Regions from separate parts of the Leifsonia poae genome, predicted to be linked through region 2. Evidence: riboswitches for the same ligand, from Rfam matches in the RefSeq annotation. Region 2 holds a riboswitch; the other holds the start of a gene.

Region 1 (11,355 bases), 690 kb from region 2:
TCTGAACGCCCGCGGCATCACAGCGGTGATGGTCGGCACCGGGCAGACCGCTCTCATCCAGGGCGCCAAATACGCCGTCGCGCTCGACGCCACCGTTCCGCAGTTCTGCTCGGGCGAGGTCGAGGCGCAGGTCGTCGCGGCCGACGAGACCGAGCACCCCGATGTGATCATCGTCGAAGGCCAGGGTGCCCTGAGCCACCCGGCCTACCTGACCAGCGCGTACATCCTGCGCGGCAGCCGGCCTGCCGGCGTCATTCTGCAGCATGCGCCGGGCCGTCGGATGCTCGACGACTACCCGACGATGCCCATGCCCTCCGCCGCCTCCGAGATCGCCCTCATCGAAGCGTTCGCCGACACCGAGGTCATCGGGGTCACGATCAACCACGAGAACTTGACCGACGAGCAGATCGGCGCCGCGATCGACGAACACGAACTCGAGCTCGGGATGCCGGCCACCGACCCTTTGACCCGCCCGCTCGACCGCCTCGTCGAGATGGTGCTGCTGGCCTTCCCCGAGCTCGAGCCGGAGTCGGCCGTCCACCGCCGCTGAGTGCACTCCTGCACCGTCAGCTGTGGATGGAGCGGAGCCGTACCCGCGGCGTGTGGAAGTCTGTGATGGTGTAGCGGCCGCAGTCGATCGTCGTCGGCTGCGGGCCGGGTTCGACGGTCATCGGCAGGGTCGGCGGGCCTGATGCGTCGCTCACCAGGAACGAGACCGCTTCCTCGGTGTAGTCGGCCCGGTTGACGAGCCAGGCGTATCTGTCGAGGTTCGCATCCACCTGCAGCAACCGGCTCGGATCGGCGAGGTATGCCTTCGGGGCACGGATGGTCCAGAACTGCCCGGCGCCGACACGCCCGCTCGCGGTCACCCAGTCGTCCACACACCGGATCGACGCGTCGACGCGCGCGGACTCGGTCACGAGCCCTGGCACCGCTACCAGCGCGCCAACCGCGACCACGACGATCGGGAGCGCCCCGGCGACGACCAGCACCGCCCGCGGCGCGCGCACCTTCCGCGGAAGAATCCCGGGAAGCACCGTCACGGCGAGCACTGGCGCGAAGAACAGCGGCTCCAGATAGCGGGGGGCGTTCGTGCCGAGCACCACCGCTCCAACGACGACCAGCACGGGGATCCCCCAGGATGCGGCGGCCACGAATGTGCCGGCCAACCAGCCCTTTCGCGCGGCCGCCACGGTCGCGGCGACGCCGAGAGCGAGCAGCACGGCGACGAGCCCGAGCGAGAATATGCCCTCGACGGAATGCACACGATCCACGATCAGCGCCCCGAGGGAGCGGAGCGATTCGAGGGCACGGGACGGGTCCGCATACCCCGCACCGCTGTTCGAGATCATCGACGAAACCGGGATGCGCGCCAGCAGCCCGACGACCGCGCCGGCGAGCATGCCGAGCGTCGCCCACCGCACAACGGTCAGCGGAGCCCGTCGCAGAGCCCCGAGCACGATGAGCACGGCCGCGACCGGGATCACCGCCCAGGCGAGGACGATCGGATTGCTGAACGTGGAGAGGGCGATGACCGCCACGAGCACCGCGAGGGCCACCCGGCTCGGTCGCGCGGCACCTCTGTCGAGCATCCGGCGCACGAGCCCGACGGTCACGAGCGCAGCGATGACGGTGGCGCTGTAGTAGGTCGTGGTAGTCATCAGGGAGGCCAGTTCCAGCGAGTCCCGGCTCGCCGACGTCTCCAGCATCGCGAGCACGCCGAAGAGGGCGAAGGCAGCCAGCGAGAACGTCACTGGCCGCCGCGCCCGCTCCCCCGTGCCGGCGACGAAGCGGATCGCCGCGTAGAGCGCGACAAGGTTGACGACGGCGTTCAGGGTGAGTGTGGCTTTCACGCCGAGACCGAACAGGGAGAGCACCGCGTAGACGACGAACTCGGGCACGAACAGCACGGTCGAGAGCGCCCACTGCTGCGGCTGACCCGTCACCAGTGAACGCCACATCAGAGTGTTCACGAGCGAGTCGCCGTCATAGAAGAGCAGCCACGATCGATCACTCGACGCCAGCCGGGCCACGACGAGCGCCGCGATCGCCAGTGCGATGACGGCTCCCGCCGCCTCGGCGGCCCATCGCGGCGGGCTCCGCGTCGGGCGCGGGTCGGGTGCCGGATCGGGGATGCCCACCCTCCCACCCTAGGGCCATCGGCCGAGGTCTTGCCGCGGTCTTCGCCGGGTCCGCGATCGGTGTGCTATGGTCACCACGCAGCACTTCGTTAGGCGAGGCTCCTGCACGAACACAGGCCACTGATCTGACGACGTCGAGAGACGCCCAAGGTTAGGACAGGTTTCCCCGGCTTAAGGGGTCACCCAAAGTGGCTTCCCCCTCAAAGGGACACGTCGTGCAGTGTCAAAGCTCTTACGTGGAGGTAGCGCAAAGAAGTTCCTTCATGACTTCCTGTCTTCCGTGTGCGTCGAGCTGCGCGAACGAGGAAGAAGGAGGTGACCGTCGATGAGCGACGACCATAGTCGATCTCCCCGCCCGAGCAGGGCGAACGGTCACCGGTATCGCCCGGCTCTCTGACCGGTCACTCTGCGGGGCGCATCCGCTTTTCTGTTCTTCTTCCAACGCGGTATTTCGCCGCGGAACGTTTGGATCCACCATGCGCACATTCCGCACCGACGTCACGGACGTCACTACGCCCACCCCCGACACGCGCGGTACGGCGAAGACGGCCCGTCGTCTCGCCGACGGCACGAACCGTCTTCTCGCCTCCGGTCAGCAGAACCTGCTGAGGGATGCCGCGCTGCTTCCTCCGGAGGCAACGCTCAAGTCGCTGGCCACCACCTTGAACGGGCTGAACGACGCCGCCGTCGCCATGCGTCGCTCCCGCTACGGCACCAATGAGGTCGACCACGACAAGCCGGCCCCCGCCGTTCTGCAGTTCCTGAAGACGTTCACCAACCCGTTCGTGATCATCCTGCTCTTCCTCGTCGTCGTCATGCTGTTCACCGATGTGATCTTCGCCGACCCGGTCGACGGCCCGGACTACACCGGCGTTGTGACGGTGGGGATCATGGTGCTCGTCAGCGCCACCCTGCGGTTCTGGCAGGAGTACCGTTCGTCCCGCTCCGCCGAGGAGCTGAAGGCGATGGTCCGCACGACGACCGCGGTCACCCGCACCGAGACCGGTCGTCCGGTCACCCGTGAGCTGCCGATCGAGGAGGTGGTGCCCGGCGACGTCGTGCAGCTCGCCGCGGGCGACATGATCCCCGCCGATGTGCGCTTCGTGCGCACGAAAGATCTGCAGATCAACCAGGCGATGCTCACCGGAGAGGCCCTCCCCGCCGAGAAGAGCGTCGAGGCGCTCGAGAGCATCGAGGCATCCGACATCCTTTCGGCCGCCAACCTCGGCTTCCTGGGCACCTCGGTGGTCTCGGGCTCGGGAACGGCCGTGGTCGTCGGAACCGGAAGCCGCAGCTACTTCGGAAGCATGTCGTCAGCCATCGTGGGCGCACGCCCCGAGACCGCGTTCGACGTGGGGATCAAGAAGGTCAGCTTCACCCTGATCACGTTCATGCTGGTGATGGTTCCGGTCGTGTTCATCGTCAACGGCCTGACCAAGGACTGGACGAGCGCGTTCTTGTTCGGGGTGACGACCGCCGTCGGCCTCACGCCGGAGATGCTTCCTCTGATCGTCACCGCGAACCTTGCGAAGGGCGCCAAGCAGATGGCGAAGCGCAAGGTGATCGTCAAGCGGCTGAACTCCATCCAGAACCTCGGAGCCATGGATGTGCTGGCCACCGACAAGACCGGCACGCTCACCGAAGACCGCATCGTCCTCGAACGACACCTCGACGTCGCCGGCCGGTCCAGCGAGACGACGCTCGGCTACGCGACCGCCAACGCGCACTTCCAGACCGGGTTGCGCAACCTGCTCGACGCCGCCGTCCTCACGGCGGCCGGTCCCGACGAGCTCGCCCGCATCCGGGCCGAGTACACGCTCGTCGACGAGATGCCGTTCGATTTCGTGCGGCGGCGCATGTCGGTGGTCGTCGACGACGGCCTCTCGCACCTCATCATCACCAAGGGCGCCGTGGAGGAGGTGCTCGACCAGTGCAGCACCGAGCTCGTCAAGGGTCAGACGGTCGATCTCACCCCCGGGCGTCTCGCTGAGCTCGACGCGCTCGTGGCGGAGCAGAACGGGCTGGGGATGCGCGTGCTCGCCGTCGCCATCCGCTCGATGGTGCCGGCCGAGGACGGGAGCGCGGAGTACTCCCGCGACGACGAGACGGCGATGACGCTCGTCGGCTTCCTCGCCTTCCTCGACCCGCCCAAGGCGTCGGCCGCCGCCGCCATCGCGCGGCTGCACAAGCACGGGACGACCGTCAAGGTGATCACGGGCGACAACCCGCTCGTCGCCGCCACCGTGGTGCGCGAAGTCGGGCTGGGAGTCGGGACCATCGTGCTCGGACCGCAGATCGACGAGCTGTCGCTGGAAGAGCTGGGCGCCCTCGCCGAGACCACGACGGTGTTCGCGAAGGTCAACCCCACGCAGAAAGCGCGCATTGTCGAGGCGATGCGCAGTCACGGTCACACCGTCGGCTTCCTCGGCGACGGCATCAACGACGCCCCTGCGCTGCGCACCGCGGATGTGGGGATCTCGGTGGACACCGCCGTCGACATCGCCAAGGAGTCGGCCGACATCATCCTGCTCGAGAAAGATCTGACCGTGCTCGAACAGGGCGTGATCGAGGGCCGGCGCACCTTCGTCAACACCATGAAGTACATCAAGATGACCGCGTCGTCGAACTTCGGCAACATGTTCTCGGTACTCGTCGCCAGCGCCCTGCTGCCGTTCATCCCGATGATCCCGCTGGTCGTGCTCGTGCAGAACCTCACCTACGATCTGTCGATGCTCACCCTCCCCTGGGACAGCGCGGACAAAGCCGACTTGAAGTCGCCGCGCACGTGGGAGACCAAGAGCCTCTCGCAGTTCATGATCCGCATCGGACCGATCTCGTCGATCTTCGACCTGACGACGTACGCCCTGATGTGGTTCGTGTTCCAGGCGAACAGCCCGGCGCACGCCGCCCTGTTCCAGTCGGGCTGGTTCATCGAGTCGATCATCTCGCAGACGCTGATCGTGCACATGCTCCGCACCCGCCGCATCCCGTTCGTGCAGTCGCGGGCGAGCCTGCCCGTGCTGCTCGCCACCGGCGCGGTCTGCCTGTTCGGACTGGTGCTGCCGTTCACCGGGTGGGGGCACGGACTCGGCCTCGTCTCGCTGCCGTGGACGTACTTCCCCTGGCTGATCGCGACGCTCACCGCGTACTGCCTGCTCGTCCAGTTCTGCAAGAACCTCTTCATCAAGAAGTTCGGCACCTGGATGTGAGGCATCCGGGCCGGCCGGCGCCGTCGTCCTGACGGCCCGGCCGGTTCCGGTCGAGCGCCCGTCGAGCGTCTGTCGGACATCGGCGCGGATGGGCGATCGCCGGTCAGGCGGGTGCCTCCTGCGGCGGCAGCGCGGCGATCACGGGGTGGTCTTTGGCGATCACGCCGACCTTCGCCGCACCACCAGGCGACCCCACATCATCGAAGAACTCCACATTCGCCCGATAATAATCCGCCCACTTCTGCGGAAGATCATCCTCGTAACAGATCGCCTCCACCGGACACACCGGCTCACACGCCCCACAATCCACACACTCATCCGGATGAATGTACAGCGACCGCTCCCCCTCATAAATGCAATCAACCGGACACTCATCAATACACGCCCGATCCTTCACATCCACACACGGAAGCGCGATCACATAGGTCATGCCCTCACCCTAATATCTCAACCTCACTTGAGATCAATTCCGCCCGAGCGCCGCGGCTGCAGCCGGGAGCACGCGGCGCGGCCCGGCGCCGTCCTCCCCGAGTTTGTCCTGCGAGTTCACGACCACGCAGCGATCCTGGGAGAGGCAGCCGCAGCCCAGGCAACCGGTGAGCTCGTCCTGCATCCGGGTCAGAACCTCCTGTCGGCGGGCCAGTTCGTCGGCCCACGCCGCCGAGATGCGCCGCCACGCCTCCCGGCTCGGCGGTCGATCGTCGGGGAGGTCGGCGAACAGCTCGGCGACCGCGGCCAGCGACAGTCCGTACCGCACCGACACCTGGATGAACGCGATCCTGCGCAACGCGTGCCTCGGGAACAACCGGGTGTTCCCCGGCGACCGCACCGAGGGCAGCAGACCGAGCGAGTCGTAGTACCGCACCGTCGAGACCGGCACCCCCGATCGCCGGGCCACCCGACCGATCGGCAGCAGGTCGTCGGTGGAGAGCTCGTGTGCCATGGTCCCTCCTCGATTTGATCTGAAGTTCACTTGAGATGTTACCGTGGCTGTCGCCCGGTTCGCCTCCCGCCCGAACCGCAGCAGAGGAGCATCCGTGCCAGACGACACCCCCACCGCCCCAAGACCGCGACCGAGACCGCGACCGCGACCGCCGAGACAGCCGAGACCGCCGAGTTGGTCGCCCGGTTCAAGACCGCCTTCCGCCGCCATCCGGCCGGTGTCGCGGTCGTGACCGCGAAAGCCCCCTCCGGCCCGGTCGGACTCACGGCCTCCAGCGTCGCCTCCGTCTCGGCCGACCCGCCGGCACTCGCCTTCTCGGTCACCTCCAGTGCCGGTTCGGCGGGAGCGGTGCTGTCCGCCCCGACGTTCATGGTGAACCTGCTCCGCTCCACCCAGGCGGAGCTCGCCCGGGCGTTCGCCGTCTCGGGTGCACCCCGCTTCACACCCGACCAGGGATGGACGACTCTCGACACCGGCGAGCCTGTGCTGCGCGGCGCCGCCTCCGCGCTGCGCTGCCGCCCGCTCCGAACGGTCACGGTGGGCGGGTCCACCCTGATCCTCGCCGAGGTACTGGAGATCGAGCACGGCGAGACCGGAAGTCCGCTGGTCTTCCATGACCGCACGTTCCACGCTCTCTCCAACGGCTCCGCGCTCGCCTGAATCCGCGCTCGCCTGAATCCGCGCTCGCTTGAAACGGAACGGCGCCGGCGGATCACTGATCCACCGGCGCCGTTCTCTGCCGACCCTCGTGCGCCGCCCCTATTGCGTGGCGGGCCCGAAGACTCGACCCGGGAGGCGCTCCTTTTCTCAGGCGTCTCCGCCCCCGATCGCCGCCCGATCCTGTTTTCAGGACTCACCGGTCCGGCCCCGCCCCCTTCTCCTGAAAACAGGAAGCGGGGCTCCTGAATACAGGAAGCTGGGCTCCTGAAAACAGGAAGCGGGGCTCCTGAAGACAGGAGGCGGGTACTAGGCCGCGAGGGCGGGTGCCGGGCGCTCGGCGCCGACGGTCAGCTTCCCGTCCCGCGCATCCAACCGCACCAGGCCACCATCGACGAGGTCACCGCTCACCAGCAGATCGGCGATCCGGTCGTCGACCTCGCGCTGGATCACGCGGCGCAACGGCCGAGCCCCGTACTCGGGCTCATAGCCGTTCTCGGCGATCCACTTCACCGCGGCGTCCGTCTGTTCGAGACGGATGTCGCGCGCGCTCAGGCGGGCGGCGGTCGCTCCGAGCAGCATGCGCACGATGTCGCGCAGCTGCCCTTCGTCCAGCTTGCGGAACAACACGATCTCATCGATGCGGTTGAGGAACTCGGGGCGCATCGCCTCGCGAAGCTTGCCCATCACCCGGTCGCGCAGATCCTTCTCCGACGCGAAGCCGGCTGCATCAGCGGAAGCCCCCACCGGCACGAAGCCCAGGGCACCGCCGCGGGAGGCGAGGAACTCCGACCCCAGGTTCGATGTCATGATGACGACCGTGTTGCGGAAGTCGACCGTGCGCCCCTGCCCGTCGGTCAGTCGCCCGTCGTCCAGCACCTGCAGCAGCAGGTTGAACACGTCGGGGTGCGCCTTCTCGATCTCGTCGAACAGCACCACCGAGTACGGGTTGCGCCGAACGCGCTCGGTCAGCTGGCCGGCCTCGTCGTAGCCGACGTATCCCGGAGGGGCGCCGACGAGACGCGCGACCGTGTGCCGTTCGCCGAACTCGCTCATATCGAACCGAAGCATCGCCTTCTCGTCGCCGAAAAGGGAAGCGGCGAGCGTTTTCGCGAGCTCCGTCTTCCCCACGCCGGTCGGGCCGAGGAACAGGAAGCTTCCCACCGGACGGTGCTCGTCGCCGAGTCCGGTGCGGTTTCGCCGCACCGCCTTGGCCACGGCGATGACCGCGTCGTCCTGCCCGATCACTCGCTCGTGCAGCTCCGCCTCCAGACGTGCCAGACGCTCACGATCGGCATCGCCGATGCGGGAGACGGGGATGCCGGTGGCGCGCGAGATCACCGCAGCGATCTCGGGTTCGCCGACCACCGCATCCGGGCGTGGTTTGGCGCTCAGCGAGTCGAGCGAGGCCTGCACCGACTCGATCTCGTCGCGCAGCCGCGACGCCTCCTCATAGTGCTCCGCCGTGACGGCCGAGTTCTTCTCGGCCTCCAGCGACGCCAGGCGGGTGAGCAGGTCGGCGGCATCGACGCGTTTGCCGAGCGACAAGCGCAGCCGCGCGCCCGCCTGGTCGATCAGGTCGATCGCCTTGTCGGGCAGGAACCGGTCGGAGACGTAGCGGGCCGAGAGTTCGACGGCCGCGCGGATCGCGTCGTCGGTGTAGCGCACCCCGTGGTGCTGCTCGTAGGCGGAGCGCAGACCCGACAGGATCTGCACCGCGTCGTCGACGCTGGGCTCGCCGACCGTCACCGGCTGGAACCGGCGCTCCAGGGCCGGATCCTTCTCGATCCGGCGGTACTCCTTGAGCGTCGTCGCGCCGACCAGGTGCAGTTCGCCTCGGGCCAGCCGCGGCTTCAGGATGTTCCCCGCATCCATCCCGCCTCCGTCACCGGCACCGCCCGCCCCGACCACCGTGTGGAGTTCGTCGATGAAGACGATGAGGCTGTCTTTGCGCTGACCGATCTCGTCCATCAGTGTGGTGAGCCGCTCTTCGAAGTCGCCGCGATAGCGGGTTCCTGCCAGCATGCCGGCCAGGTCGAGGGAGACGATCCGTTTGCCCTGCAGCTGCTCGGGCACACCTCCGTCGACGACCGCCTGAGCCAGCCCTTCGACGATGGCCGTTTTACCGACACCCGCCTCGCCGATCAGCACCGGGTTGTTCTTCGTGCGGCGCGAGAGGATCTCCACGGTCTGCTCGATCTCGTCGAGTCGGCCGATCACCGGGTCGAGCTTGCCGTCGCGGGCGAGCTGGGTCAGGTCGGTGCCGTAGGTGTCCAGCATCGGCGTCTCGGAGGAGCCGGATTCGGTCTCGGGCTCCCCAGACCCTGCGGATCCTGCCCCGACCGTCGCGGACTGCCGCATGGCCGAGGTGAGCGCATCGGCCGTGACACCGGCCGCCTGCAGAACCTGCCCGGCCGGGGAGTCTTGCACGATGACGAGCGCGAAGAAGAGGTGCTCCGGGTCGATGTACGTTGAACCGGAGGCGCGCGCGACCTGGTAGGCGTGGAACAGCGCCCGCTGCGCGGATGGGGTGACCGACGCGGAGTCGACGTCGACGACGGCGCCGGATTGCGGCATCCGCTCCTCGGCGGCGGCCGCGATCGCGGCGGGGTCGATGCCGAGCCGGCGCACGGCGTCGACGGCGGGCTCTTCCTCGACCATCACGCGAAGGATGTGCAGAGCGTCGAGTTCGCGGTGTCCGTGGGCGAGCGCGAAACGTCCGGCCTCGGCAAGGATCTCCTGGGTGCGCCGGCTCAGGAAGCGGCTGATGTCGATGGAACGCGCGCTGCGCGCACGTTCGCCCGCGAGATAGCGGGCGAGGAACTCGTCGAACGAGTTGCCCGCGTCTGGCTCGGGGGTGAAGTTCTCGGGCACGATTTCTCCTGATTCTCGAAACTTGAGTCGTGTTCACTCAAGTTCAACAACGGTGTCGTGCGGCTATTCCCGGATGCGCGGGTGATTCCTCCACTGCAGCCGCGCGCCCGTGGTGGCACGACGATCGCCCGCGACGCCGCCGGAACCGCCCTCCTCGACGAGCTCGAGCACCTGAGTCCGGCAGAACTGGGCCGTCGGACGGCAGACAGCGGAGGGTCGGCCGTGGAAGACTAGCTGCAGGTCCTCCGGGCCCTCCAGGAACCACCGTTCGACGACTCGGAGAATCCGACAGATGCGTTTCCCGTCCCTCCCGTGAGCGCGCTGTGACCGTGCCCGCTCCGCCACCACACGCCCGCAGTGCCCCGCGCGCCTGGCTGGCGATGATCCCGATGCTGCTCGGCATCCTCATCGGCAGCCTCACGATCTCCGCGGCGACGACAGCCCTCCCGGCGATGCGCATCGATCTCGGGCTCAGCGAGGCCGAAGGCATCTGGATCATCGACGTCTACCCGCTCGCCCTCGCGGCGACGCTCGTGGTCGCCGCCCGCGCCGGCGACGCCTTCGGCCGGCGGCGCATCATGGTGCTCGGCCTGATCGGCTTCGCCCTGCTCAACCTCGCGGGCGGGTTCGTCTCCGACGGCCTGCTGCTCATCGTCATCCGTGCCCTGCTCGGCCTGGCCGAGGCGATGGTCGTGGCGAGTGTCGTGGCCACCATCGGATCGCACTACCAGGCCCGCGAACGGGTGCTCGCCTATGGCTTGTGGACGGCCACATTCGGCGCGGGCAGCGCGTTCGGACCGGTGGTCGGCGGTCTCCTCGCGGAGGGGCCCGGCTGGCGCTGGATCCTGCTCGGCTGCGTTCCCCTCGCAGTGATCGCGATCGGTCTGGCGCTCTGGCTGGTGCCGGAGTCGCGAACGCCGACGCAACCGCACTGGGATGCGGCGAGCATACTGACCTCGGTGGTCGCGCTCGCGGGCATCGTCTTCGCCCTTCAACACCTCATCGCGACGCCGATTCCCGCAGCCGTGGCGGCGGCCGTCGGTGTGGCCGCGCTCGTCGTGTTCGTGCGTCGGCAGCTGCACCTGGCCGATCCGCTCATCGATGTGCGCCTGTTCACCATCTCCGGGTTCACCGACGCGTACGCCCGAATCCTGGTGAGCACCGGCGCGAGCGCGGCCACCGTCTATCTCACGAGCGTGCACCTGCAAGAGGTGCGGGGCGAGAGCCCAGTGGTCGCCGGCCTGATCCTGCTTCCGCAGGCGATCACGATCGCGGTCGGCGGTGTTGCCGCTCCGGCGGCGCTGCGCTGGTTCAGCAGCGGTGGGGTGATGATGTCCGCGCTGATCCTCCAGGCCGCCGGGCTGGCCTGGCTCGCGTTCGACCCGGCCGTGATGGTGGTTCCGCTCGCGATGATCGGCGCCGGTTTCGGCGTGATCGGGACGCTCGCCGCCACCGCCCTCTTCGACGCGACGACGCCCGACCAGGCCGGGCAGGTCGGTGCCGTTCAGGAGGTCGGGTTCTCCCTGGGGAA
Region 2 (11,355 bases):
GCGTGAACCTTGATCACGAAGCCCATCGAGAGGTGCTGGTGCATCTGCTGCTGGCGGCGCGGCAGCGGCGGGTCGTAGGCGATCCGGCTGATCAGGATGGGCGGCAGCGCGAGAACGGCGAATCGCGCCCGCACCTCGACGCCGTCGGCGATCGCCGTGACGCCGTTGTCGTCCCAGCGCAGAGTGCGCACTGGCGCACTGAGGTGGACGTCGTCGCCGAGACGGTCGGCCAGCAGCAGCGGAACCTGCTGGAGACCGCCCTTAACCCGCTTGTCGAGGATGAAGTCGGCGTCGACGAGGTGCGAGAAGCTGCCCGCCGACGCCGCCATGAGCAGCGCCTGCAGCGCCGAGAACGCGTGCGCCGGCTTCGTGAGCATGGCGCCCGCGATGAACATGCCGATGTTGTGCCGCGCCTCCTGGTCGTCCGTCTGGGTCTCCAACCAGCGACGGAACGAGATCTCGTCGAGCTCCTTGGCCCGGGGATGCTCCCACGGACGATCGGGGTCGATCTCGGCCACCAGCGCATCCAGCTTCTCGATGAGTGTGACGATCTCGTGCTCGGTGCGGGCAGGAACCGGGAAGATCTCGCCCTCGAAGGTGCGCCGTTCGCCGCTCGGGCCGATGTAGACGTTCAGCCCGTCGCGGTAGCGCTCATAGGTCTCGAGCCCGAGCTCGGCGAGCGTGTCGATGAGGGCATCCTGGTCGGGCGACACCCATTGGCCGCCGATCTCCAGCGTGGCGCCTTCGATGTCATCGGTCCAGAGTCGGCCGCCGACCCTGTCTCGCGCCTCGAGAACGGCCACGGTGAGCCCGGCCTTCGTGAGTTCGGTGGCGGCGGTCAGGCCCGAGGCGCCCGCGCCCACGATGACCACGTCTCGTTCGATGCTGCCCATTGTCTGTCCTTCGTCGGAGGTCTTCAGGCGATCGTATGGCCGCCCGCCCCGACCCGGACTATACGCGCCGTACAACGCCGAGGCATCTGCTCGACAGCGCGTATAGGGCTACCGGATCTCGTAGGTGCCGTCGAGGCGCGCCCGGGCGACGGTGTGCCCGATCATGGCCGTGACCACGTGGTCGAGCGAGAACGTGGCGGGGAGGTCGAGGGACCGGTCGAGCGCGAAGAGCTGGAAGACATAGGAATGGGGGCCGTGCGACCGCAGCGGCAGGGGGCCGGCCCAACCCCGTCTACCGAGCGCACCCCTCCCCTGCCGGATGCCGGGCAGTGGACTCGGATGAACGAGGGCATTCTCGGGCAGACCGCCCGCGCTCGGGTCGATGCCGACCGCGAGCGCATGCACGGCCGGCCTCCCGAGCGGTACATCCGGGTCTTGCACGATGAGCACGAGCTCCCGGGCCGTCGACGGCGGTTCCGTCCAGACGAGCGCGGGCGAGATGTTGGCGGCGAACAGGTGTCCGCGATGGCGGACCGGAATGGGGTCGCCGTGCGCGAAGGCCGGGCTCGTCAACGTGAATGTCTCGGGCGCAGCGAACGGTGCCTGCGCCCAGAGCAGGGCGTCCTGGCCGACGCGGCGGGAGCGGAGCGCAAGGCCGAGAGGGTTGGGCATGGGGTCGCATCCTTTCCGGAAGCGGGATCGGGATCGGGATCGGGGAGGCGTCGGCACGACTCATAAGTAATACTAACTATCTACGACCCGCCGCGGCAACCAGGGCAGTGAGCCGGCGCCCTACTGCTGAGCGTCCGGGTGGGTGGGCAGCAGGAGCCGGTCGGTGTCGGCGTCGAACTCGAAGAGCTCGCCGTACCGCCCCCAGTCGATGGCGGTGTCGAGCTGCCGCTGCGCATCGTCGTCGCCATAGAACGTCTTGAGCTCGGCGAGCACGTCGTCGGCGCGGATCGCCTCGGATGCGCTGTGCCGGAGGTCGCGCACGATCCGCCTCACGAGGGGCGCGGCCTCGGTCGCGAGCGTGGCGAACTGTTCTTTGGCGCGGAGCGGGTCGGCGGCGGCGTAGCGGCGGCCCTGCTCCGTGATGCGCAGCTCCGTACCCTGCGGTCGGGCCAGTTTCAGCAATTGGGCCGCATCGACGACCGGGAGCAGGTCGTCGATCTCATAACGCAGTTCGTCGGCGATCTCGGCCAGGCTCTCGCTTCCGCCGTGGGAGGCGAGAAGGTCGACCAGACCGCCGAGGGAGCCGGTGCTGGCGGCGGGAAGCGGAACGTCGAGGCCGGGCTCGGCGGCGCCGGGGGCCGACGGTGCGGCTGCGCCACCGGCACGGGGTTCCGCCTTCTGACCGGTGAGGATGCTGTACACCCGATCGACGAGGGCCTCGAATTCGGGGCTCCGGCGGTCGCGGGGCTGCGCGAGATCGACCACGAGCTCGGCTTTGATGCGGCCCGGGTTCGAGTCCAGGACGATCACCCGGTCGGCGAGCTGAATCGCCTCTTCGATGTTGTGCGTGACGATCAGGGCCGTTCGGGTGGGCATAGAGCCGTCGCTCCACATCCGCACGAGCTCCGATCGCAGGTTCTCGCTGGTGAGCACATCGAGGGCGGAGAACGGCTCGTCCATCAGGAGCACATCGGGTTCGACGACGAGCGCGCGGGCGAAGCCGACGCGCTGCCGCATCCCGCCCGACAGCTCTTTCGGGTACGCGGACTCGAACCCGTCGAGGCCGATCACGTCGATCGCCTGGAGCGCGCGCTCGCGGCGGAGTGCGGGGGCGACGCCCTTCGCCTCGAGGCCGAGTTCGACGTTCTCGAGCACGGTCAGCCACGGGAGCAGAGCGAACGACTGGAAGACCAGCGCGGTTCCCGGATTCGCGCCGTTCAGCGGGACCCCTCGGAAGGTGACGCTGCCCGAGGTGGGTGCGATGAGTCCGGCGATGCAGCGGACGAGTGTGCTCTTGCCCGACCCGGAGCGGCCGAGAAGGGCGACGATCTCCCCGTCGCGGATGGTCAGGCTGATGCCGGAGAGCACCGCCTTCTCGCCGCCGTCGGTGGCGAACGACTTGTCGACCTCGCTGACATCGATGAGTACTTCGGTCATTTCTCGGTGCCTCCTTACAGGGTGAAGCGTTTCTCGGCCACGCGGTAGAGCCGCCGCCAGAACAGCCTGTTCAGGCCGACGACGAAGACCGACATGACGATGACGCCCACGAGGACGCGCGCCATATCACCGTGCTGGGTCGCCGCCGCGATGTAGGACCCGAGGCCGGTGGCCGTGTACGTGTGGTGGTTGTATGTGACGACCTCGGCGACGATCGACGCGTTCCAGGCGCCGCCGGCGGCGGTGATCCCGCCCGTGACGTAGGCGGGGAAGATCGCCGGGAGGATCAACCGACGCCAGCGCTGCACCCGGCCGACACCGAAACTGTCCAGCGCTTGCCGCAGGTCGGTGGGGATGGCGCTGGCGCCGGCGATGACGTTGAAGAGGATGTACCACTGGGAGCCGAGCGCCATCAGCAGCACCCCGCCCACGTCGAGCGAGATGCCGGATGCGACGAAGAACGCGATCGCGAACGGGAAGAGGAAGTTCGCCGGAAAGCTCGCCAGCAGTTGCACGATCGGCTGCGCCAGGCGGCTGATCCGGGGATTCATCCCGATCCACACCCCCACCGGCACCCAGATCACCGTCGAGACGATGAGGATGACCACGACCCGCAGCATCGTCACCGCGCCGAGGCCGAACGCCTCAGCGAACGCACCGAATCCGAGTGTGGCGCCGACGAAGTCCAGGGCGCGGTACGCCCCGTAGAGGATCGCGGCGAGGACGATCACCGTCACCAGCACATCCATGACGCGTCGCCGCGACGCAGGAACGAAGAGGGGCCGATCGGCGACCCCGAACGGCCGGGTGATGGTGTCGAATGCCCGGCCGATCGGCCGCAGACCGCGGCCGATCGCGCGTGGGAGCAGGGAGCGGTTGAGAGCGGTGAGCACGAGGCTCGTGGGGCGGTCGGTCGCGGCCGTGTCCTCCTGACGGAACTTCTCCGCCCAGGCCACGAGCGGCCGCCAGAACAGGAAGTTCACGCCGAGCACCATCACCGCCATCGTGATGATCGCGTAGCCGACCCGGTCGAGCTGACCGTTCTGCACGGCGGCGGCCACATACGCTCCGACGCCCGGCAGCGCGTAGCTGTGATTGTTGACCGTGATGGCTTCGGAGGCGGCCAGGAAGAACCAGGCGCCGCCGAAGCTCATCATCCCGTTCCACACCAGCGGGATCATCCCCGACGGCACATCGAGCTTCCAGAACCGCTGCCACTTCGTCAGCCGCATCAGGCGCGATGCCTCGTCGAGGTCTTTGGGCTGGCTGGTGAGCGAGGAGTAGAAGGAGAACGTCATGTTCCACACCTGCGAGGTGAAGATCGCGAACACGGCGGCGGATTCGAGCCCCAGTGCCGAACCGGGGAACAGCGCGATGAACCCGGTCACGGTGACCGAGAGGAAGCCGAGGATCGGCACCGACTGCAGAATGTCCAGGGCGGGAAGGATGATCTTCTCGGCCCGGGGTATGCGCGCGGCGGCCGTCGCCACGATGAACGTGAACACGATCGACGCGGCCAGGCCCGCGAACATCCTGAACAGCGACCTCAGCGCGTAGTAGGGCAGTTCGGCGGGATCGGTGGAGATCGAGGAGGGGACCTCAGCGAGTCTGAGCGGCGCGGTCGCCCCCGCGCCCGCTTCGAGCACAAGATAGAGCAGAACGATGACCGCGACGGCGACCGCCAGGTCGACCCAGCGAAGTCGCACACGCCGGAGCGTGCCGGCACCGGGAACAGTGCGCAGGAGTGGCATTGTCGAACCTCCGGAGGGAGCCGACCCGCAGGTGTCGCAGGTCGACCGAGGAACAGGGGACGTGATCGCGGGCTGTGCCCGACGGACTATGGTCTTCGCTCACGGCGGCCTCCTTCCACTCCGGTGCAGACACACACGCCGGCCAGTGGTCGCCTCGAAGAGACGCCCGCGACTCCCATGTAAGAGCTTCGGCACTGCACGACGTGTCCCGCCGGGGCGGGAAGCCACTTGGGGTCACCCCTTAAGCCGGGGAAACCTGTCCTGATCTTGGGCGTCTCTCGACGTCGTCAGATCAGTGGCCTGTGTTCGTGCAGGAGCCTCGCCTAACGAAGTTCTGCTGCGCCCACCGTAGCACCGGTCGGTGAACGCCAGGTGGCCTGTGAGCGACACAGTCGCGCCTGTCACTTCACACAGGGGATGCTGCCGGATTGCAACGGCGTGGCGGGATCGGTGTACACGTTCTGCCCCGGCGTCGCGGCCACCGCGGCCGGCGTCGATGACGACGCGCCGCCCCCGGTCGTCTTCGGTGTCGGCGACGATGTCGGATGGTCGGAGAGGAGCTGCGCGACCATCGTGTGGATCTGGTCGAGGTCGACGAGGTTGACATCCTCACCGTTCCTCGTCGCGTACCCCGTGATGGGAAGCGTGGTGAAGCTGATGTTCCCGCCGGCGAGACGGGACGCCTGCTGCGCGAAGCTGAGCAGGTCGAAGCCGGAGTCGAGGGCGATGTTCTGCTTCGCCGTGTCGATCAGGGTCTGCAGTGTGCCGAGGTTCGTGAAGGTGTCGGCCTGTTTGAGCTTGTAGGCCAGGGAGACGATGAACGCCTGCTGGCGCCGATCACGGTCGAGGTCGGTGAAGTCGAGACCGGATCCGCTCGTGTCGCGCCGCTGGCGCACGAAACTGACGGCCTGGGATGCGCTCAGCTGCTGCACCCCGGCCGGGAAGTCGGCTCCCGAGTAGATGTCTGAGGTCGCCTCGTTGAGGCACACGGTGATCGGCTGCACCGCCACGGCGATCTGGTAGAACGCGGCCATCGTCACCTCGATGAAATGGTTGATCGTGACGCCGCCCAGAAAGTTCGAAACGGTGGTGATCTCGGTCTGGCGGGCCGCGGCGCGAGCCTGCTGGTACGCATCGGCCCGGCTGATGCCGCCGGCGTTGACGAGGGCCTTCAGCTTGTCGTCGAGCTCCAGACCGTACGCCTCCTTGATCTTCGACATCGAGACGCCGTCCGGGCTGCCGGCGAGCGCCGCATAGTCGTCGCGCGGGATCGAGATGCCGACGGCTTTGCCGCCCCCGGCCGGGATGTGCACGAGCATCAGCACATTGGTGTTGTACCCGCCGTCGGAACCGTCGCCGGCGTGCAGTGCGTTGTACACAGTGGCCGGCAACGGGTTCCCGTTCTCGTCGAGTCGGCTGTCCAGCCCCATGATCAGGATGTTCGTCTCCCCTGTGTTCTGGGGCACACCCGGCTTCCCCGACGCCGTCGGCAGAACGATGGACGATCGGTGGATCCCGTTGGAGAGATCGTTGTATTTGTAGATCACGAAGCCGACCGTCACCACGAGCAGCAGGGCTACCGAACCGGCGACGATCGCGACGATGCGCCGCCGCCGCCGCACCCGGGGGCTCGGCCCGCTCGCGCGGCGGTGGGCCGTGGGGTGTCCCTCGTCCGGTGTCGGTGAACTCATGGCGAACCTCTTCCCTGGGTGGCTGCGGCACGTGCGGCTCGGGACGTTCCCGGCGTGCCCACGCTAGGAAAGGGGGCTGGGAGAACTCGCCTGGGCCGAGCGGCGGCGCCCCTCATCTCGCCCCCATCCGGGGGAGACCGACCCCGTCGAGCGCCCGGCCTCACCCCGGGAACGCGCGTCGGCCCCGTTCCGGGCGACGATTGTCAGGATTCGCAGAGACCGCCGAGCGGTCACCGTGCCCAACGAGCCGGCGGTATCGCGGGTCGCACGCATATCGTCGTGAGCCCCGCGGACGGCGCAGCGGGCGCATTGTCGGCCGACCAGGTGCCGCTCGAGCCTCACTGGCTCTCACCCCGAGCATAGGAAACGGCACGTCGCTCATCGAGCGCCGCTAACCTTGCTTGTTGTGAGGTTGTGGTCGGTTCATCCGCGTTATTTTGATCGGCAGGCATTGACCGCCTGCTGGCGCGAGGGATTACTGGCCCAAGCCGTGCTCGACAGACCGGGGAGCGGATATGGTCACCATCCGCAATTGGAACGGTTCCGCAGTCAACTGCGTCCCGCATGTGCCGTCTCGGCGTACTTGTCTGGTATCGCCGACGAGGCAGAGTCCCGCGGGTATCATTTCGACCGGGCGAAGATCGGCCCGTCCGACCACATTGCCGAACTCATTCCGGTCACCGTTGGACAATTGCAGTACGAGTGGTTGCATCTGATGGCCAAGCTGGAGCAGCGCAGCCCTGATGTCGCCACACTGTGGGAGGCAGTTCGGATACCCGAACCGCACCCTCTGTTCACCGCGATCGACGGCCCGCTGGCGTCATGGGAACGGCCCAAACGTTGAAGCTGGTTGGCATCGCACTCAAGCATCGGAACGCGGCGGGTCCCCGGTTTCGCTGAGCTCCCGAGGAATCGGATGACGACTTCGCGCTCATCCGGACTCAGGCGGGCGGCCACGTCGAATCGGCGGGCGTGGGTTCGCCCGACCGTGTCGCGGACGTGTTCGTGTGTGTCCTTGGTGATGGTGATCATCAGTGCTCGCCGGTCGGTCGGGTGGGGCGAGCGTTGGATGTGACCGGCCGCGGCCAGGCGATCGAGAAGTTTCGTTGTTGATGCGGTTGAGATGTTCAGGTGGTCGGCGAGGGCGCCGGGGGTGACGACGAGGTTCTGGTTCTTCGAGACGACGAGGAAGCGCAGCGCTTTCATGTCTGTCTCGTTGAGTCGCATGTGGTTGCGCGATTGGAAGCTGATGGCTTGTTCTGTTTCGCGCCAGCGGCGGATGCCGATCAGCACCCGTGTGATCTGCGCAATCTCGGCCTCATCCATGGCCGAGTAATCGACGAGTTCCTGATGCGGGTCGATCACGCGCGGGTCGAGCATCGCATCGGCGAGGCCGGAAGGAGTGTTGCGAGGCTCAGGCATACGGGTATTGTATTCCGAAAGATGATGCTTACTGAGCTATTTATTAGCTAAGCTAGCTGAGCGGTCACGGGGTGCCGATGATGAATTGTGAGTCGCTGTCGGCGGCCCGCTGTCGTGGGTGATTGTCAGCATGCTTCTGATCGCATACGCACCGGAAAGGCCCCGACACTCCTATGAACAATAGAGTCCGCCGCGACTGGGCGCCCCCGCGCTGGCTGCGCATCCTTCTACCCGCTGTACTGCTGATCGTGTGGCTGGCTGCGGCAAGCTTCGGCGGACCTACGTTCGGCAAGCTCTCCTCGGTCTCCAGCAACGACCAAGCCGCTTTCCTGCCGGCCAGCGCAGAATCCACCAAGGTGAACACGCTGCAGAAGCAGTTCACCGACTCGAAGGCGATTCCCGCAATCGTCGTGCTCGTCTCCGAGTCGAGGATCCCGAACAGTGACCTGGCGTCGTATGCGAAACTCGGCGCAAAACTCGGAGACGTCGACGGGGTGCAGAAATCACAACCGCCGGCCAGGACATCGGTGGCTGGCCCGATTCTGTCGAAAGACGGCAAGGCTGTCGAATTCATTGTGCCGGTCACCGACACCAACAACGTCAAATCGGTCGTAGCGAACCTTCGCACTGCGGTCACTGACGCCATTCCAGCATCGATCACGGCGTATGTGACCGGTCCGGCCGGGCTGACAGCCGACCTGGTCAATGCGTTCGGTGGGATCGACGGCATTCTGCTGCTGGTCGCGGCCGGCGCCGTCTTCCTGATCCTGCTGCTGGTCTACCGGTCGGTCGTGTTGCCGTTCCTGGTGCTGTTCACCTCGATCTTCGCCCTGACGGCAGCGATCTTGCTGGTGTATGCGTTCGCCAGCTGGGGGTGGATCACGCTCAGCGGCCAAAGCCAGGGCATCCTCTCGATCCTGGTCATCGGCGCCGCCACCGACTATTCGCTGCTATTGGTGGCCCGCTACCGGGAGTCACTGCGGCACGTCGAGTCGAAGTGGGCGGCGATCGGCCGGGCGTGGCGGGCCGCACTGGAGCCGATCGTCGCATCCGGGGCGACAGTGATCATCGCCCTGTTATGTCTCCTGTTCTCGGACCTGAACTCGAACAAATCCCTGGGCCCGATCGGCACTATCGGTATCGCCTTCGCCGTGCTCGCGGCACTGAGCCTGTTGCCGGTGTTGCTGGTCCTTTTCGGGCGGGCGGCGTTTTGGCCGTTCCGGCCGAAATATGCGGCCGAGGAATCCGACGACCTCGAACACGGTCACGTCGAGGCTGTTCGCGGCCTTGAGGGCATCCATGGCCTGTGGAGGCGAGTCGGTGGCCTCATCGCCCGTCGCCCGCGAGTCACCTGGATCGTCTCCCTTCTCGTCTTGGGAGCCTGTGCGCTGGGCCTGCTGCAACTGCAGGCCAACGGGGTTCCGCAAACCGATGTCGTGCTCACCGCCTCGAACGCGGTTGACGGGCAGAAAGTCGCGGCAAAGCACTTCCCGTCCGGCTCCGGCAGCCCTGTGGTCATCGTCACGGACCGCTCGAAGGCCGACGCGACTCTGGCCGCCGTCAAGACAACGACGGGCATCAGCTCGGCGACCTTCTACACCGGAAACAACCGGCCAGGCACAACGTCTGAGCCGGTGGTGAAAGACGGCAGGGTGCTGATCGACGGGGTGCTGTCGACCGAACCGGACTCGGATGCGGCCGAGAAGGTCGTCCGCGTATTGCGGGCGCAACTGCCCAAGACCGATCCGGGTGTGCTGGTCGGCGGGGTGACCGCCACCGCACTGGATACGAACACGACAGCGCAGAGCGATCTGGTCAAGATCATCCCGATCGTGCTGCTGGTCATCCTGCTCATTCTCATGCTGCTGTTGCGTTCGATCCTGGCACCCGTGCTGCTGATCGGAAGCGTGGCCGTCTCCTACGCGGCATCCCTGGGTGTGTCGGCGGTCGTGTTCAACCACGTGTTCCGATTTCCCGGTGCGGATGCGGCAGTGCCGTTGTTCGGATTCGTGTTCCTCGTCGCTCTCGGTGTCGACTACAACATCTTCTTGATGACCCGGGTGCGCGAAGAATCGATGAAGCTCGGCACCCGGCCAGGAATTCTGCGCGGCCTGGGAATGACGGGCAGCGTCATCACCTCCGCCGGCATTGTGCTGGCGGCGACGTTCGCCGCGCTGGCGGTCATTCCGATCCTCTTCCTCGTGCAGCTCGCTTTCATCGTCGCATTCGGCGTGCTACTGGACACCGTCATCGTGCGCTCCCTGCTGGTACCGGCCGTCTCATACGACATCGGCCGGGCCATCTGGTGGCCCTCAAAACTCTGGAAGCACGGCGCACCCAGCCCACGAGCGGCAACAGACAACGAGCACACGAGAACCGGACGGCACGCGAAACCAGACCATCCGAAACCTGTATGACCGCCGCGATCGTGCTGCCGACCAGGCTCATCCGTGGAGGTCCTCCAGGAGATCGCCGGTGCCGACCGAGTGCTCGAACTGAGTTTCAGCAGCAGGGACGGTCAGATCGAGACCGAGTTCTGGGACGCAACCCGTGCAGCTCGAGTGGGGCGAGACCGTACCTGACGAAAGGACGCCGAAAATGACGACGGGGACGGCCACCCTTGGGCGGCTGTCCCCGCGCGTCTGCGCTCGATGCGGTTAGAGCGTCTGCCGTGCTGCCTTCTGGCGCGTCATCATCCGGCGTGCCCCCAGAGTGATCGCACCCAGGAGGAGCAGAGCCAGGCCGCTGACGATCAGCGGAGCGGACTCGAAGCCGGTGGAGGCCAGCTGCGGATCAGCGGTGCCCGGCGTCCCCGGCGTCCTGGTGCCACCCGTCGAGCCGCCGGTGCTCGCCGCGGTGGTGATGCCGTACGGGCTGAACGACGTTCCCGTGAAGGTGACCGTTCCGCCGCTGACCTTCGCCTGGATGGTCTCCATGCTGCCGTCGGACTTCAGGTGGTGGATGCCGACACCGGACTGACCCGCGACCACCGTGTTCGACAGTGAGATCGTGACCGTCTCGCCCTGGCCGGGCTCCCAGCCGCCTCCCGCCAGCGTGTCCGCGAACGAGATGTCGTAGAGGGCGAGGAGCCGCGCACCGCCGAGCTTCGCCGTGAAGGCGGCATAGCCGGCGTCGGTGCTCGCGAGCGGAGCCGCGGTCACCCGCACATACCAGGGGAGCGCTGCGCCACTCGCGGTGGCGGAGTGGGCGTTATCGCGGTGGTTGACGACACCCGCCTGCTGCTGCCGCGCGGCCAGAGCCGTGAGGGCCTCCGCCGAGACATCCGCCTTCTCCTCCGGCGTGAGTGCCTGGTAGGCCTTCGTCACCTCGGCGACCTGGTCGGCGCCTGCGAGCGACTGCACCGGGTCGGGGAGGGCTGCGACCAGCAGGTCGATCGGGTTGGCCGGCGCGATCTGACGGATCGTGATCGCGGGCAGGGAAACAGCCGTCACCGTGCCGAGGGTGTCGACCAGCGTCTTCACCGTCGTC

What was found. A riboswitch is a leader RNA that binds a small molecule or an ion and turns the genes downstream of it on or off. The one in region 2 is predicted to bind magnesium.
Region 1: another riboswitch for magnesium. It lies ahead of mgtA (magnesium-translocating P-type ATPase); the one in region 2 lies ahead of K5L49_RS15180 (ABC transporter permease).

The regions. Positions count from the first base shown of each region.
Region 1 is NZ_JAIHLP010000002.1:3,680,143-3,691,497, reverse strand. Features, by position in the region: gene K5L49_RS18240 (DUF1611 domain-containing protein) at 1-550, shown strand, start outside; gene K5L49_RS18235 (hypothetical protein) at 567-2,141, opposite strand; M-box (ykoK) riboswitch at 2,220-2,390, shown strand; gene mgtA (magnesium-translocating P-type ATPase) at 2,618-5,350, shown strand; gene fdxA (ferredoxin) at 5,454-5,780, opposite strand; gene soxR (redox-sensitive transcriptional activator SoxR) at 5,814-6,293, opposite strand; gene K5L49_RS18215 (flavin reductase family protein) at 6,324-6,953, shown strand; gene K5L49_RS18210 (ATP-dependent Clp protease ATP-binding subunit) at 7,260-9,824, opposite strand; gene K5L49_RS18205 (hypothetical protein) at 9,882-10,058, shown strand; gene K5L49_RS18200 (MFS transporter) at 10,148-11,355, shown strand, end outside.
Region 2 is NZ_JAIHLP010000002.1:2,994,047-3,005,401, reverse strand. Features, by position in the region: gene K5L49_RS15195 (flavin monoamine oxidase family protein) at 1-893, opposite strand, end outside; gene K5L49_RS15190 (YbhB/YbcL family Raf kinase inhibitor-like protein) at 1,002-1,565, opposite strand; gene K5L49_RS15185 (ABC transporter ATP-binding protein) at 1,686-3,002, opposite strand; gene K5L49_RS15180 (ABC transporter permease) at 3,017-4,753, opposite strand; M-box (ykoK) riboswitch at 4,920-5,091, opposite strand; gene K5L49_RS15175 (LCP family protein) at 5,155-6,444, opposite strand; partial or broken gene K5L49_RS20535 (pyrimidine dimer DNA glycosylase/endonuclease V) at 6,851-7,024, shown strand; gene K5L49_RS20530 (MarR family winged helix-turn-helix transcriptional regulator) at 7,066-7,824, opposite strand; gene K5L49_RS15160 (MMPL family transporter) at 8,040-10,283, shown strand; gene K5L49_RS15155 (lamin tail domain-containing protein) at 10,524-11,355, opposite strand, start outside.